2 regions of the Erwinia rhapontici genome follow, and region 1 is predicted to be linked to the other one. Evidence: predicted binding sites of a transcription regulator. Region 1 holds the regulator's gene; the other holds the start of a gene.
The links. The regulator CRP, encoded in region 1, controls carbon source genes, mostly activating them, when cyclic AMP is high. The targets are predictions, from matches to a motif close to ATGTGANNNNNNTCACAT.

Region 1 (5,106 bases):
TCTGTGATGAACATAATGCGCTGCTGGTTCTGGATGAAGTACAAAGCGGCATGGGCCGCAGCGGTAAACTGTTTGCGTATGAGCATTATGGTGTGCAGCCGGATATTCTCACCACAGCCAAAGCGCTGGGCGGTGGTTTCCCGGTCAGTGCCATGTTAACGACTAACGACATTGCATCGGTTATGGCGCCTGGCGTGCATGGCACCACCTATGGCGGTAATCCGCTGGCCTGTGCGGTGGCTGAAGCTGCACTGGATATCATCAATACGCCAGAGGTGCTGGAAGGTGTGGAAGAGCGCCGTCAGCTGTTTGTTGATGCGCTTCAGGCGCTGGATGCCCGTTTCGATCTGTTCAGCGATATCCGTGGCAAAGGCCTGCTGATTGGCGCGGAGCTGAAATCACAGCATGCTGGACGTGCGCGCGATATTCTTAACGCCGCAGCAGAAGCCGGTGTGATGGTGTTGGTTGCCGGAACTGACGTGATGCGTTTTGCGCCTTCGCTGGTCATTGAGCCAACGGATATCGCCGAAGGCATGGCGCGTTTCGCCACGGCTGTTGAGAAAGTCCTGGGCTGATTGCCGTGGGCGGGGCATGCCCCGCCCCTACGTTGTTTCGTCGATGTCAGGCATATCCCAGACCAACGTCGGCATGCCGCTAATTCGTCGATGTCAGGCATATCCCAGACCAACGTCGGCATGCCGCTAATTCGTCGATGTCAGGCATATCCCAGACCAACGTCGGCATGCCGCTAATTCGTCGATGTCAGGCATATCCCAGACCAACGTCGGCATGCCGCTAATTCGTCGATGTCAGGCATATCCCAGACCAGCGTCGGCATGCCGCTAATTCGTAGGGGTCAGGCATATCCTAGGCCAACGTCGGCATGCCGCTAATTCGTAGGGGTCAGGCATGCCTGACCCGCGATCATGACGATTTCCTCAAGCGCCGGGACAGCCAGCGGCCATGATGTGGGCGCTGGCTCCAGGTCAGCGACGAAATGGTGTGCATTACGCTGAGGTGGCCAAGAATACGCTTCACGTGTCGCTCCATAATGGTCACCGGCCCCTGATGGAAGTCCTCGGGAGCATCCAGTACATTGCTGCCTGAATCCGGTCCGTCATACTCCAGACGCTGCTGACAGCGTTGCAGGGCAATTTCGCAGGATTGCAAATAGCGCTCTGCCAGCGTCGGCGTTAGCATCGTATGCTCCCGCGCCAGAATGGTCATGGCGTTGATATGCTCAACAATAAACTGGCTGTGCGTGACCCACAGCTGCATATCGGCCAGGTAGCGTGAATTAAAGCCCGGTTCCTGCATCGCCTGATGCAGTGAGTTAAACAGCGCATTATGCGCCTGATTCACCCGCATACGCTGGTATGCCAGTTTCTCCGCATCCTGTTCGCTGCCCAGCAGCTTCTGCAATGCCTCCTGATAGGTCTCCAGCGCATCGTGCGCATTCTGACGCATCAATCCACTCTGCCACTGTGGCCATAGCCAAATCATGCCGCCGAAGGCAATCAGACAGCCCATTAGTGTATCCATTAAGCGCGGCAGCAGGAACTGCGCTCCGTTCAGCGACAGCAGTTGCAATGTATACACCGCGGTGACCGTGAATCCTACGGTTGCCCAGCCGTAAAACTTGCGGATAAACAGATAGCTCACCAGGGTAATCAGTAGCATCACCAGCAGCACCCAGGATTCCGGGGCATGTAAACCGAGCGTGGCAGCGGCAATGGCCAACCCGGCCAGCGTTCCCAGCGCCCTGTGCTGGATACGTACCCGAGTAGCGCTGTAACCGTTGAGGCTGACAAACATCACCGTCATCAGTATCCAGTAAGGCTTCGGCAGATTGAAGAACAGGGCCAGTGAACTGGCGAAGGTCAGCATGACTGCATAGCGTGCGGCGGTGCGCAGGGCAGAGGATTTCAGCGACAGATAACTCTTCAACGCAGGAAACAGCGGCAGGCGGCGCTGGCGGTCCGCCATCAGGTCGCGACGGTACAACGGGTGCTGGGTGCGTAGCACGCGGGCGATACGGCTGAAGTGATAATAGCAAAAGTTGCCAACCGGATTATCGGGGTGCTGACGGGATATTTTTTCCAGTGCCTGAAGCGGTTTTTCCATCGTGAAACGTTCAGGGAAGCGGTGATAGAGGATATCGTCAGCCAGTACCCGCAGGCGTGTGGCAATGGTCTGCGCATTCCAGCGGATCACCGCCTCGGCGTGGCTCTGCTCTACCAGCTTCTGTACTTCCTCGGGCTGATGCAGGCTGACGGCGATATGTTCCTGTAGATCGAGGGCGACCTGAAATGCGCGCGTCAGTCGCTGATAATGGTCGCGATTGGCGGCCAGCATATGCATTTGCTGGTAACAGGTGTTAATCAGATCGACGGCTTTCTGTTGGCGGACCAACAGGGGAGGCAGGGCGGTTTGGGGATCGGTCAACTGGGTTAGCAGACTGTATTTCGCTTCGCAGTAATCAGCCAGTTCATGATAGAGCAGACTGAGGGTTTCGCGCATCGGCTGCTCTTTCCACAGCCAGAACCAGAACCAGTTAAACGCGCCATACCAGACGGTACCGAGAATGAACAATAGCGGCGGCTGCCACATGGGCATGCGTCCGGCCAGACTGAGGGTGAAAATGGCGGCAATCAGCGATGCCGGTAGCAGACGACCGTGCAGCGGACTGATTTCACCGGTGACACCAAGCAGCAGTGACATGACCAGCAGGATCACGGGCAGTGGCACCTCTTCTGCCCCGGCGTACTGAATCAAAAAGCTACTGAAAGCAAACAGGCAACCGCCTACGATCAGACGTTTGAAGAAGCGTTTGTGTGGAGTATCAAGACCGGCATTGTTACAACAGGCGGGGACTAATGAGAACAGCAGGCCGTTTTGCAGGTTGCCGAGCATCCAGCCGATCGCCACGGGTAAACACAGCACCAGTGTTTGCCTGAGTGCGTAGTTAACTTCGGGGTGATAGATAATTCTCCGCCACATGAGCCACACCAAATAAAAACGGCGCGACTGGGCGTCGCGCCGTGGGTTCAGAGCCGGTTAACGTGTTCCGTAAACAACAATGGTTTTACCATGTGCTGAGATCAGGTTTTGATCTTCCAGCATTTTTAGAATACGACCCACCGTTTCGCGGGAGCAGCCGACGATCTGGCCGATCTCCTGACGGGTGATTTTGATCTGCATCCCATCCGGGTGCGTCATGGCATCCGGTTGTTTCGCCAGATTCAACAACGTTTGGGCAATGCGTCCGGTCACATCAAGGAAAGCTAAATTACCCACTTTCTCTGATGTGACTTGCAGGCGACGCGCCATCTGTGAAGACAGGCGCATCAGGATGTCAGGATTCACCTGAATCAACTGACGGAATTTTTTGTAGGAAATTTCAGCCACTTCACAGGCTGTTTTCGCACGTACCCATGCACTGCGCTCCTGACCTTCTTCAAAGAGGCCCAGCTCGCCAATGAAGTCGCCCTGATTGAGGTAGGAGAGGATCATCTCTTTGCCTTCTTCATCCTTGATTAACACCGCTACTGATCCTTTAACGATGTAATAGAGGGTTTCCGCCTTCTCACCCTGATGAATCAGAGTGCTTTTGGATGGATATTTGTGAATATGGCAATGTGACAGGAACCATTCGAGTGTAGGGTCTGTTTGCGGTTTGCCGAGAACCATTCGCTGTTATCCTCTGTTGTAATCGTGCCTAAATATACCCTGTATTCGGCGTGCTGCAGATGCGTTGCCGCTGGCCTGAAGCGCGAAATATTTTTGGGTATCAGGGGATGTATCCCTGCCAGGCGTTGAAATATTCAAGCGTTCCCATAGGGAAATTATACGGGCCTCTGTTAAGAGCATGGCTCGTGCTGTCGTCCCGTTTTTACCGTGCATTGTTATGCCAGTAAAATATTGCAGCTTCGTTTGTAGCACAGCTTTACAAGACTGTCTTCTGTTGTCTCGCTTCAGCATAGTTCGAAAAAGGCAACGTTGCCGTTTTTGTGAGTGCAGCGTACTCTGCGGTAACTGAATCAATGAGAGGATTTTGTGATGCAAGCACGAGTTAAGTGGGTTGAAGGGATGACGTTTTTGGGAGAATCCTCATCCGGCCATCAGATTTTGATGGATGGCACCGCGGGGGATAAAGCACCCAGCCCGATGGAGATGGTGCTGATGGCTGCCGGGGGATGCAGTGCGATTGATGTGGTGTCTATACTGCAGAAAGGCCGTCACGATGTCGCCGACTGTGAAGTTAAATTGACCTCGGAACGTCGTGAAGAGGCACCGCGTATTTTCACCCATATTAACCTGCACTTTATTGTCAGCGGCAAGGCGTTAACGGATAAAGCCGTTTCACGTGCGGTCGACCTCTCTGCGGAGAAATACTGCTCGGTGGCGATTATGCTGGGGAGCGCGGTGAAAATGACGCACAGCTATGAAGTGACAGATCTGACCTGAAGCTGGTTTCTTATGGGTAACGATGTTCGTTGTCGTTACCCACAGCTGACAGAACGTAGCGTACACATCCTGCTATTCCTCTCTCTACCCGCATTTCACGCCACGGCAGGCGAATAACATCAGCGGTATATTTCCCTCGTTCTACATTCCTTTCTTAATTTGCTGCAGGCTGGCGAAACAACAGCTGAATGTCCGGCGTTTGCCCATGATTCTCTGTTGCTGCCTGGTCTGCCGTTGTCAGATTTAATTAACCAGGAGTCATGATGACTATCGAGACGCTGATTCAGGATGTCACACCAAAGGTGCTGCAATGGCGGCGGCATATTCACGCGAATGCCGAACTCTCTTTCCACGAGCATGGCACCGCAGACTATGTTGCCGCTGAACTGGCAAAGTTTGGCCCATTAACACTTAGTCGCCCGACGCCAAATAGCGTACTGGCTGAACTTGAGGGGCCGCGTAGTGGTGACTGCATTGCCCTGAGGGCCGATATGGATGCGCTGCCTATTGAGGAGTTGAACAGTGAACCTTTCACTTCGCGCAATCGCGGTGTGATGCATGCCTGCGGGCATGATGCGCATACGGCAATGCTGATGGGGGCGGCATGGGTGTTGTGCCAGCAGCAGAGTAAGCTTGCCG
Region 2 (5,106 bases), 500 kb from region 1:
ATGGCCCGCACGTGGTGACCTCCGGGCAGTCGAGCGTTGATGCCACGCCGGATATCGCAACACTGGCTATCGAGGTGAGTGTTTCTGCTAAAGATGCCGGTGAAGCGAAAAAACAGGCAGACAGTCGTGTTCAGCAATATTTTGATTTTCTGAATAAAAACAGCATAGAGAAGAAAGATATCAACGCTGCCAACCTGCGTACTCAACCGGAATATGACTACCTGAAAGACGGTAAATCGGTGCTGAAAGGCTACCGTGCTGTGCGTCAGGTTCAGGTCACGCTGCGTCAGCTGGATAAGTTGAATGAACTGCTCGATGGCGCACTGAAGTCAGGCCTGAACGAAATTCGTTCGGTTGAACTGGGTGTGGCAAACCCTGAAGAGTACAAAGCGAAAGCGCGCAAAGCTGCTATTGATGATGCAACAAAGCAGGCGGGCGATCTGGCACAGGGCTTCGGTACGAAGCTGGGCCCGGTTTACAGCATTCGTTATCACGTGGCTAACTATCAGCCAATGCCGATGGCACGGATGTACAAAGCCGCTGATGCTGCGCCAATGACCTCTGCCGCCCAGACCTATGAGCAGCAGAGTATCCATTTCGACGACCAGGTTGACGTGGTATTTGAATTGCAGCGTAACCCTTAATCCACGCAGTCTGACCGCAACAGAAGGCCAGCCTCTACGCAGAATGTCGTAGGGGCTGGCCTTTTTTCTGGCCGCCCCCTGGCCGGGTTATTCTGTATCCTGGCGCAGCACACGATGACCATGCGCCAGCAGGGCATCGGTCACCTTGCGCATCAGGCGGCTTTCTGGGGCAAAGCGGTGCCAGTAAAGCATCCGGCGCTGTAACAGACCCGGCGTTAAATCAATCAATTCCCCTTCCGCCAGTTCGCGCTCAATCTGCAAATGCGGGATCATACAGCAGGTGGTTCCCTGACGGGCCAGCTGCACAAAAGCTTCTGACGAGTTGACGATATGGCAGGGCACGCTGCCCGGTGACAGATCAAAGTTTTGCTGTAAAAACGCCTGATGCATATCATCCAGATGGTCAAACGCCACGGCGGGTGCTTTCAGCAGCGCAGAGCGCGTCACGCCATTTGGGAAGTAGCGGGCAGCAAACTCTTTTGAACCGACAAACAGATAGTCGAGCGCACCGAGCTGATCGACCAGACAGCTCGGCAACGGCTGTGGCTGGATACTGACGGCACCGACCACTTCACCACGACGCAAGCGTTCCTGGGTGCGGGTTTCATCTTCCACCTGAAGATTCAGGCGTACTGGCGAATCAGTCAGCACGGTTTTCAGCGCGGGCAGCAACCAGGTCGCGAGACTGTCGGCGTTCACCGCCAGCGACAGCAGTAACGGCGTGGTGCCGCTATTATCGTCACCCAACCACTCTTCTTCCAGCAGTTCTACCTGGTGCAATAACGCCAGCAGTTTCTGGCCCTGTTCCGTTGGGCGCGGCGGTACGGTTCGCACCAGCAAAGGCTGGCCAAACATATTCTCAAGCTGCTTAATGCGCTGTGAGACCGCAGACTGGGTAATACAGAGCTTTTGCGCGGCACGTTCAAAGCCGCGCTCGCGAATCACTGCATCCAGCGCCTGAAGCGTTCGATAATCCGGGCGTTTCATTAATCGTTCTACTCTCTTTCAGGTGTGGTTGTGCACTATGCCATAGATTGGGGGTATAGCTTACGCCACTTTACGAATCAACCACTTTGTGGGGTGTGTTCCAATCTCGTCAATCAAACCCCTTGCAGGGCGGTGATTTTGCCCAGCCTTGCTTTATACTACGCGCACACAGTGGCTCACAGGTTTTAAACATACCATGACACAAGACGAACTGAAAAAAGCTGTCGGCTGGGCAGCTCTGGATTACGTCACTCCGGGCACTATCGTTGGCGTTGGCACCGGGTCGACTGCTGCCCATTTCATTGATGCACTGGCGTCGATTAAACATCAGATTGAAGGAGCGGTCTCCAGCTCAGAAGCTTCCACGGCCAAACTGAAAGGCTACGGCATCCATGTCTTCGATCTTAACGAGATCGATCAGCTGGCGGTCTATGTTGACGGTGCCGATGAGATTAACGGGCAGATGCAGATGATCAAGGGCGGCGGCGCAGCGCTGACGCGCGAGAAAATTATTGCAGCCGTTGCCGACCGCTTTATCTGTATTGCGGATGCATCCAAGCAGGTCGATGTGCTGGGGCGTTTCCCTCTGCCGGTAGAAGTTATCCCGATGGCGCGCTCGTACGTTGCTCGCGAACTGGTGAAGCTCGGTGGTCAGCCGGAGTACCGCCAGAACGTGGTGACCGACAATGGAAACATTATTCTTGATGTTCATAATCTCAAAATCATTGACCCCATTCGGCTGGAAGCAGCAATTAACGCGCTGCCAGGCGTAGTCACTGTGGGTCTGTTTGGTGCCCGTGGTGCCGATGTGGCGCTGATCGGTACAGCCAACGGCGTGCAAACTATTCAGAAATGATCTCTCTGGCACCCGCGGGTGCCGGTTATTTTTATGCGAAAAACATCTTTTCTTTTGCAGGCGAAATTTAGTGACTTATGTCACATAGTCGCTGCCTGAGGCGCGATCCTCCTGAAGGTTCACGTTGCACCATGATTTTCTGCCGCAATGTTCTGTGAGTCGGGGGCGCCATGCTGGAGGCCAGGCAATCGTTTGTATTGCCGCCAGCGTAGATTTTGTTATTTTGACAGAAGGCTATCTTATATCCCCACGGTTTTCCCATTGCAGCTGACAGCGATTACGTTGGTCAACGGGAACAATGATGGGGATTAAGCCACATCTGAAGTCTGCTAAATAGGGTCGGGAAATGGCAAAAGTATCACTGGAGAAAGACAAGATTAAATTCCTGCTGGTGGAAGGCGTTCATCAGAGTGCAGTTGATAATCTGCGCTCTGCGGGCTACACCAACATTGAATTTCACAAGGGCGCATTGGATAGCGAAACACTGAAGGAATCCATCCGTGATGCGCACTTCATCGGGCTGCGTTCGCGCACCAACCTCACCGAAGAGATCTTTGCTGCGGCAGAAAAACTGGTTGCCGTTGGCTGTTTCTGCATCGGGACAAACCAGGTTGATCTGAATGCGGCAGCGAAGCGTGGTATTCCGGTGTTTAACGCACCTTTCTCCAATACCCGATCCGTAGCTGAACTGGTGATCGGTGAGCTGTTGCTGATGCTGCGCGGTGTTCCAGCGGCCAATGCGAAAGCACACCGTGGCGAGTGGCATAAACTGGCTGTGGGTTCCTATGAAGCACGCGGCAAAAAGCTGGGCATCATTGGTTACGGTCATATCGGTATGCAGCTGGGTGTGCTCGCCGAGAGCCTGGGTATGCATGTGTTCTTCTACGATATTGAGAGCAAACTGCCGCTGGGTAATGCCACGCAGGTACAGCATCTCTCTGACCTGCTGAATATGAGCGATGTTGTGAGCCTGCACGTGCCTGAAACGCAGTCCACCCAGAATATGATGGGCCCGGAAGAGTTGGCGCTGATGAAGCCCGGCGCACTGCTGATCAACGCCTCGCGCGGAACCGTGGTGGATATTCCTGCGCTGTGCCACGTGCTGGCCACTAAGCACCTGGCGGGCGCGGCGATTGACGTTTTCCCGGAAGAACCTGCGACCAACAGCGATCCGTTCAATTCACCGCTGTGTGAGTTCGACAACGTGATCCTGACACCCCATATCGGTGGGTCGACCCAGGAAGCTCAGGAGAACATCGGTATTGAAGTCGCGGGTAAACTGGCCAAGTACTCTGACAATGGCTCTACACTGTCGGCGGTTAACTTCCCGGAAGCCTCGCTGCCAATGCACGGTGCGAATGCCAGCCGTCTGATGCACATCCATGAGAACCGTCCAGGTGTACTGACGGCGATCAACCTGATCTTTGCTGACCAGGGTATCAACATCTCCGCTCAGTATCTGCAAACGACACCGCAGATGGGTTACGTGGTCATCGACGTTGATGCGCCGCAAGATGTGGCTGATAGAGCACTGCAGCTGATGAAGGCAATTCCTGGTACCGTTCGCGCACGTCTGCTTTATTAATTATCCGCGTAGGGGTCAGGCATGCCTGACCCAGGGCGAGGCATGCCTCGCCCCTACGGCGATCCCCCCTCACCACTGCCAGATCTTTGAAGGCGTTATCAACGCAGGTAAGGGAATATCCCATTGCTCTACCGGCAAGGTGTCTACCTGCTGACAATCATGCGCCAGCCCTATCGGCATAAAGCCGTGCTGCTGCCAGTTCTGTAGCGTCCTGTCATAAAATCCGCCCCCCATCCCCAGACGTTGTCCTCCGGCATCAAACGCCACCAGTGGCACGATCAGCACATCCAGCTCGCTTAACGGCAACAGATTGCGGATATCCAGCGGCGGTTCAGGAATACGCAGGCGGTTTATCTTCAGTTCAGTCTTCTCATCGTAACGCAGAAACAGTAACTGACCCGTCGAGAAAGGATGAAGCACGGGCAGGTAAACCTGCTGCTTTCGCTGCCACAGTTTGGCGATTAATGGTCGGGTATTGATCTCGCCATCGACGGAAAGAAACAGTGCGATATGCTGCGCCTGCTGTATCGGGGCAAAATTCAGGGCATGGTCTGCCGCCTGCACTGCGGCAAGTTGCTGCTGTTCATCGCTGATTTCACGACGCAAATTGCGTACGTGCTTACGGATATCCTGACGAAGCATCAATGTGGGGTTCATCACGTGGCTGACTCCATGAAATCGTACAGAAGCGTGCCGGATAGCTTAGAGAAAAATGAAATCGATCGGGAGGGGAGAACAAAAAAGGGAGGTTCTCCGAGATGCCGCCGCAGGCTGTAACCCTTGAACCCATGGTTCAAGGTGAGTATGCCGTCGTAACCATCAGGCTTCTCGGACGGACCGAGCTTGCGCACAGGTTACAGAGCGTCACACTCTGTTTGGTATTAATTATCGGCTCAGGGGACGGGCCCGCTTGCAAACATCTCAGAGAATTTTTTACTTCACCGTCACTCTATCACAGGTAACGCTAAAGTGTTATTCGAACTTCGCACCGGTACGTTCAGTTATGCGACCTTGCTCAAGCAATGCTTGTTCAA

Region 2: a site for CRP is predicted at 2,556-2,573, ahead of serA (phosphoglycerate dehydrogenase). Genes of this name have one in related genera too.

What each region holds. Positions count from the first base shown of each region.
Region 1 is NZ_CP085627.1:439,089-444,194, forward strand. It holds gene argD (bifunctional acetylornithine/succinyldiaminopimelate transaminase) at 1-575, shown strand, start outside; gene LJN55_RS01870 (YccS/YhfK family putative transporter) at 925-3,000, opposite strand; gene crp (cAMP-activated global transcriptional regulator CRP) at 3,058-3,690, opposite strand; gene LJN55_RS01880 (OsmC family protein) at 4,060-4,467, shown strand; gene LJN55_RS01885 (amidohydrolase) at 4,728-5,106, shown strand, end outside.
Region 2 is NZ_CP085627.1:936,392-941,497, forward strand. It holds gene LJN55_RS04305 (oxidative stress defense protein) at 1-644, shown strand, start outside; gene LJN55_RS04310 (LysR family transcriptional regulator ArgP) at 732-1,631, opposite strand; gene rpiA (ribose-5-phosphate isomerase RpiA) at 1,828-2,487, shown strand; gene serA (phosphoglycerate dehydrogenase) at 2,834-4,072, shown strand; gene LJN55_RS04325 (5-formyltetrahydrofolate cyclo-ligase) at 4,142-4,729, opposite strand; RNA gene ssrS (6S RNA) at 4,819-5,003, opposite strand; gene zapA (cell division protein ZapA) at 5,045-5,106, opposite strand, start outside.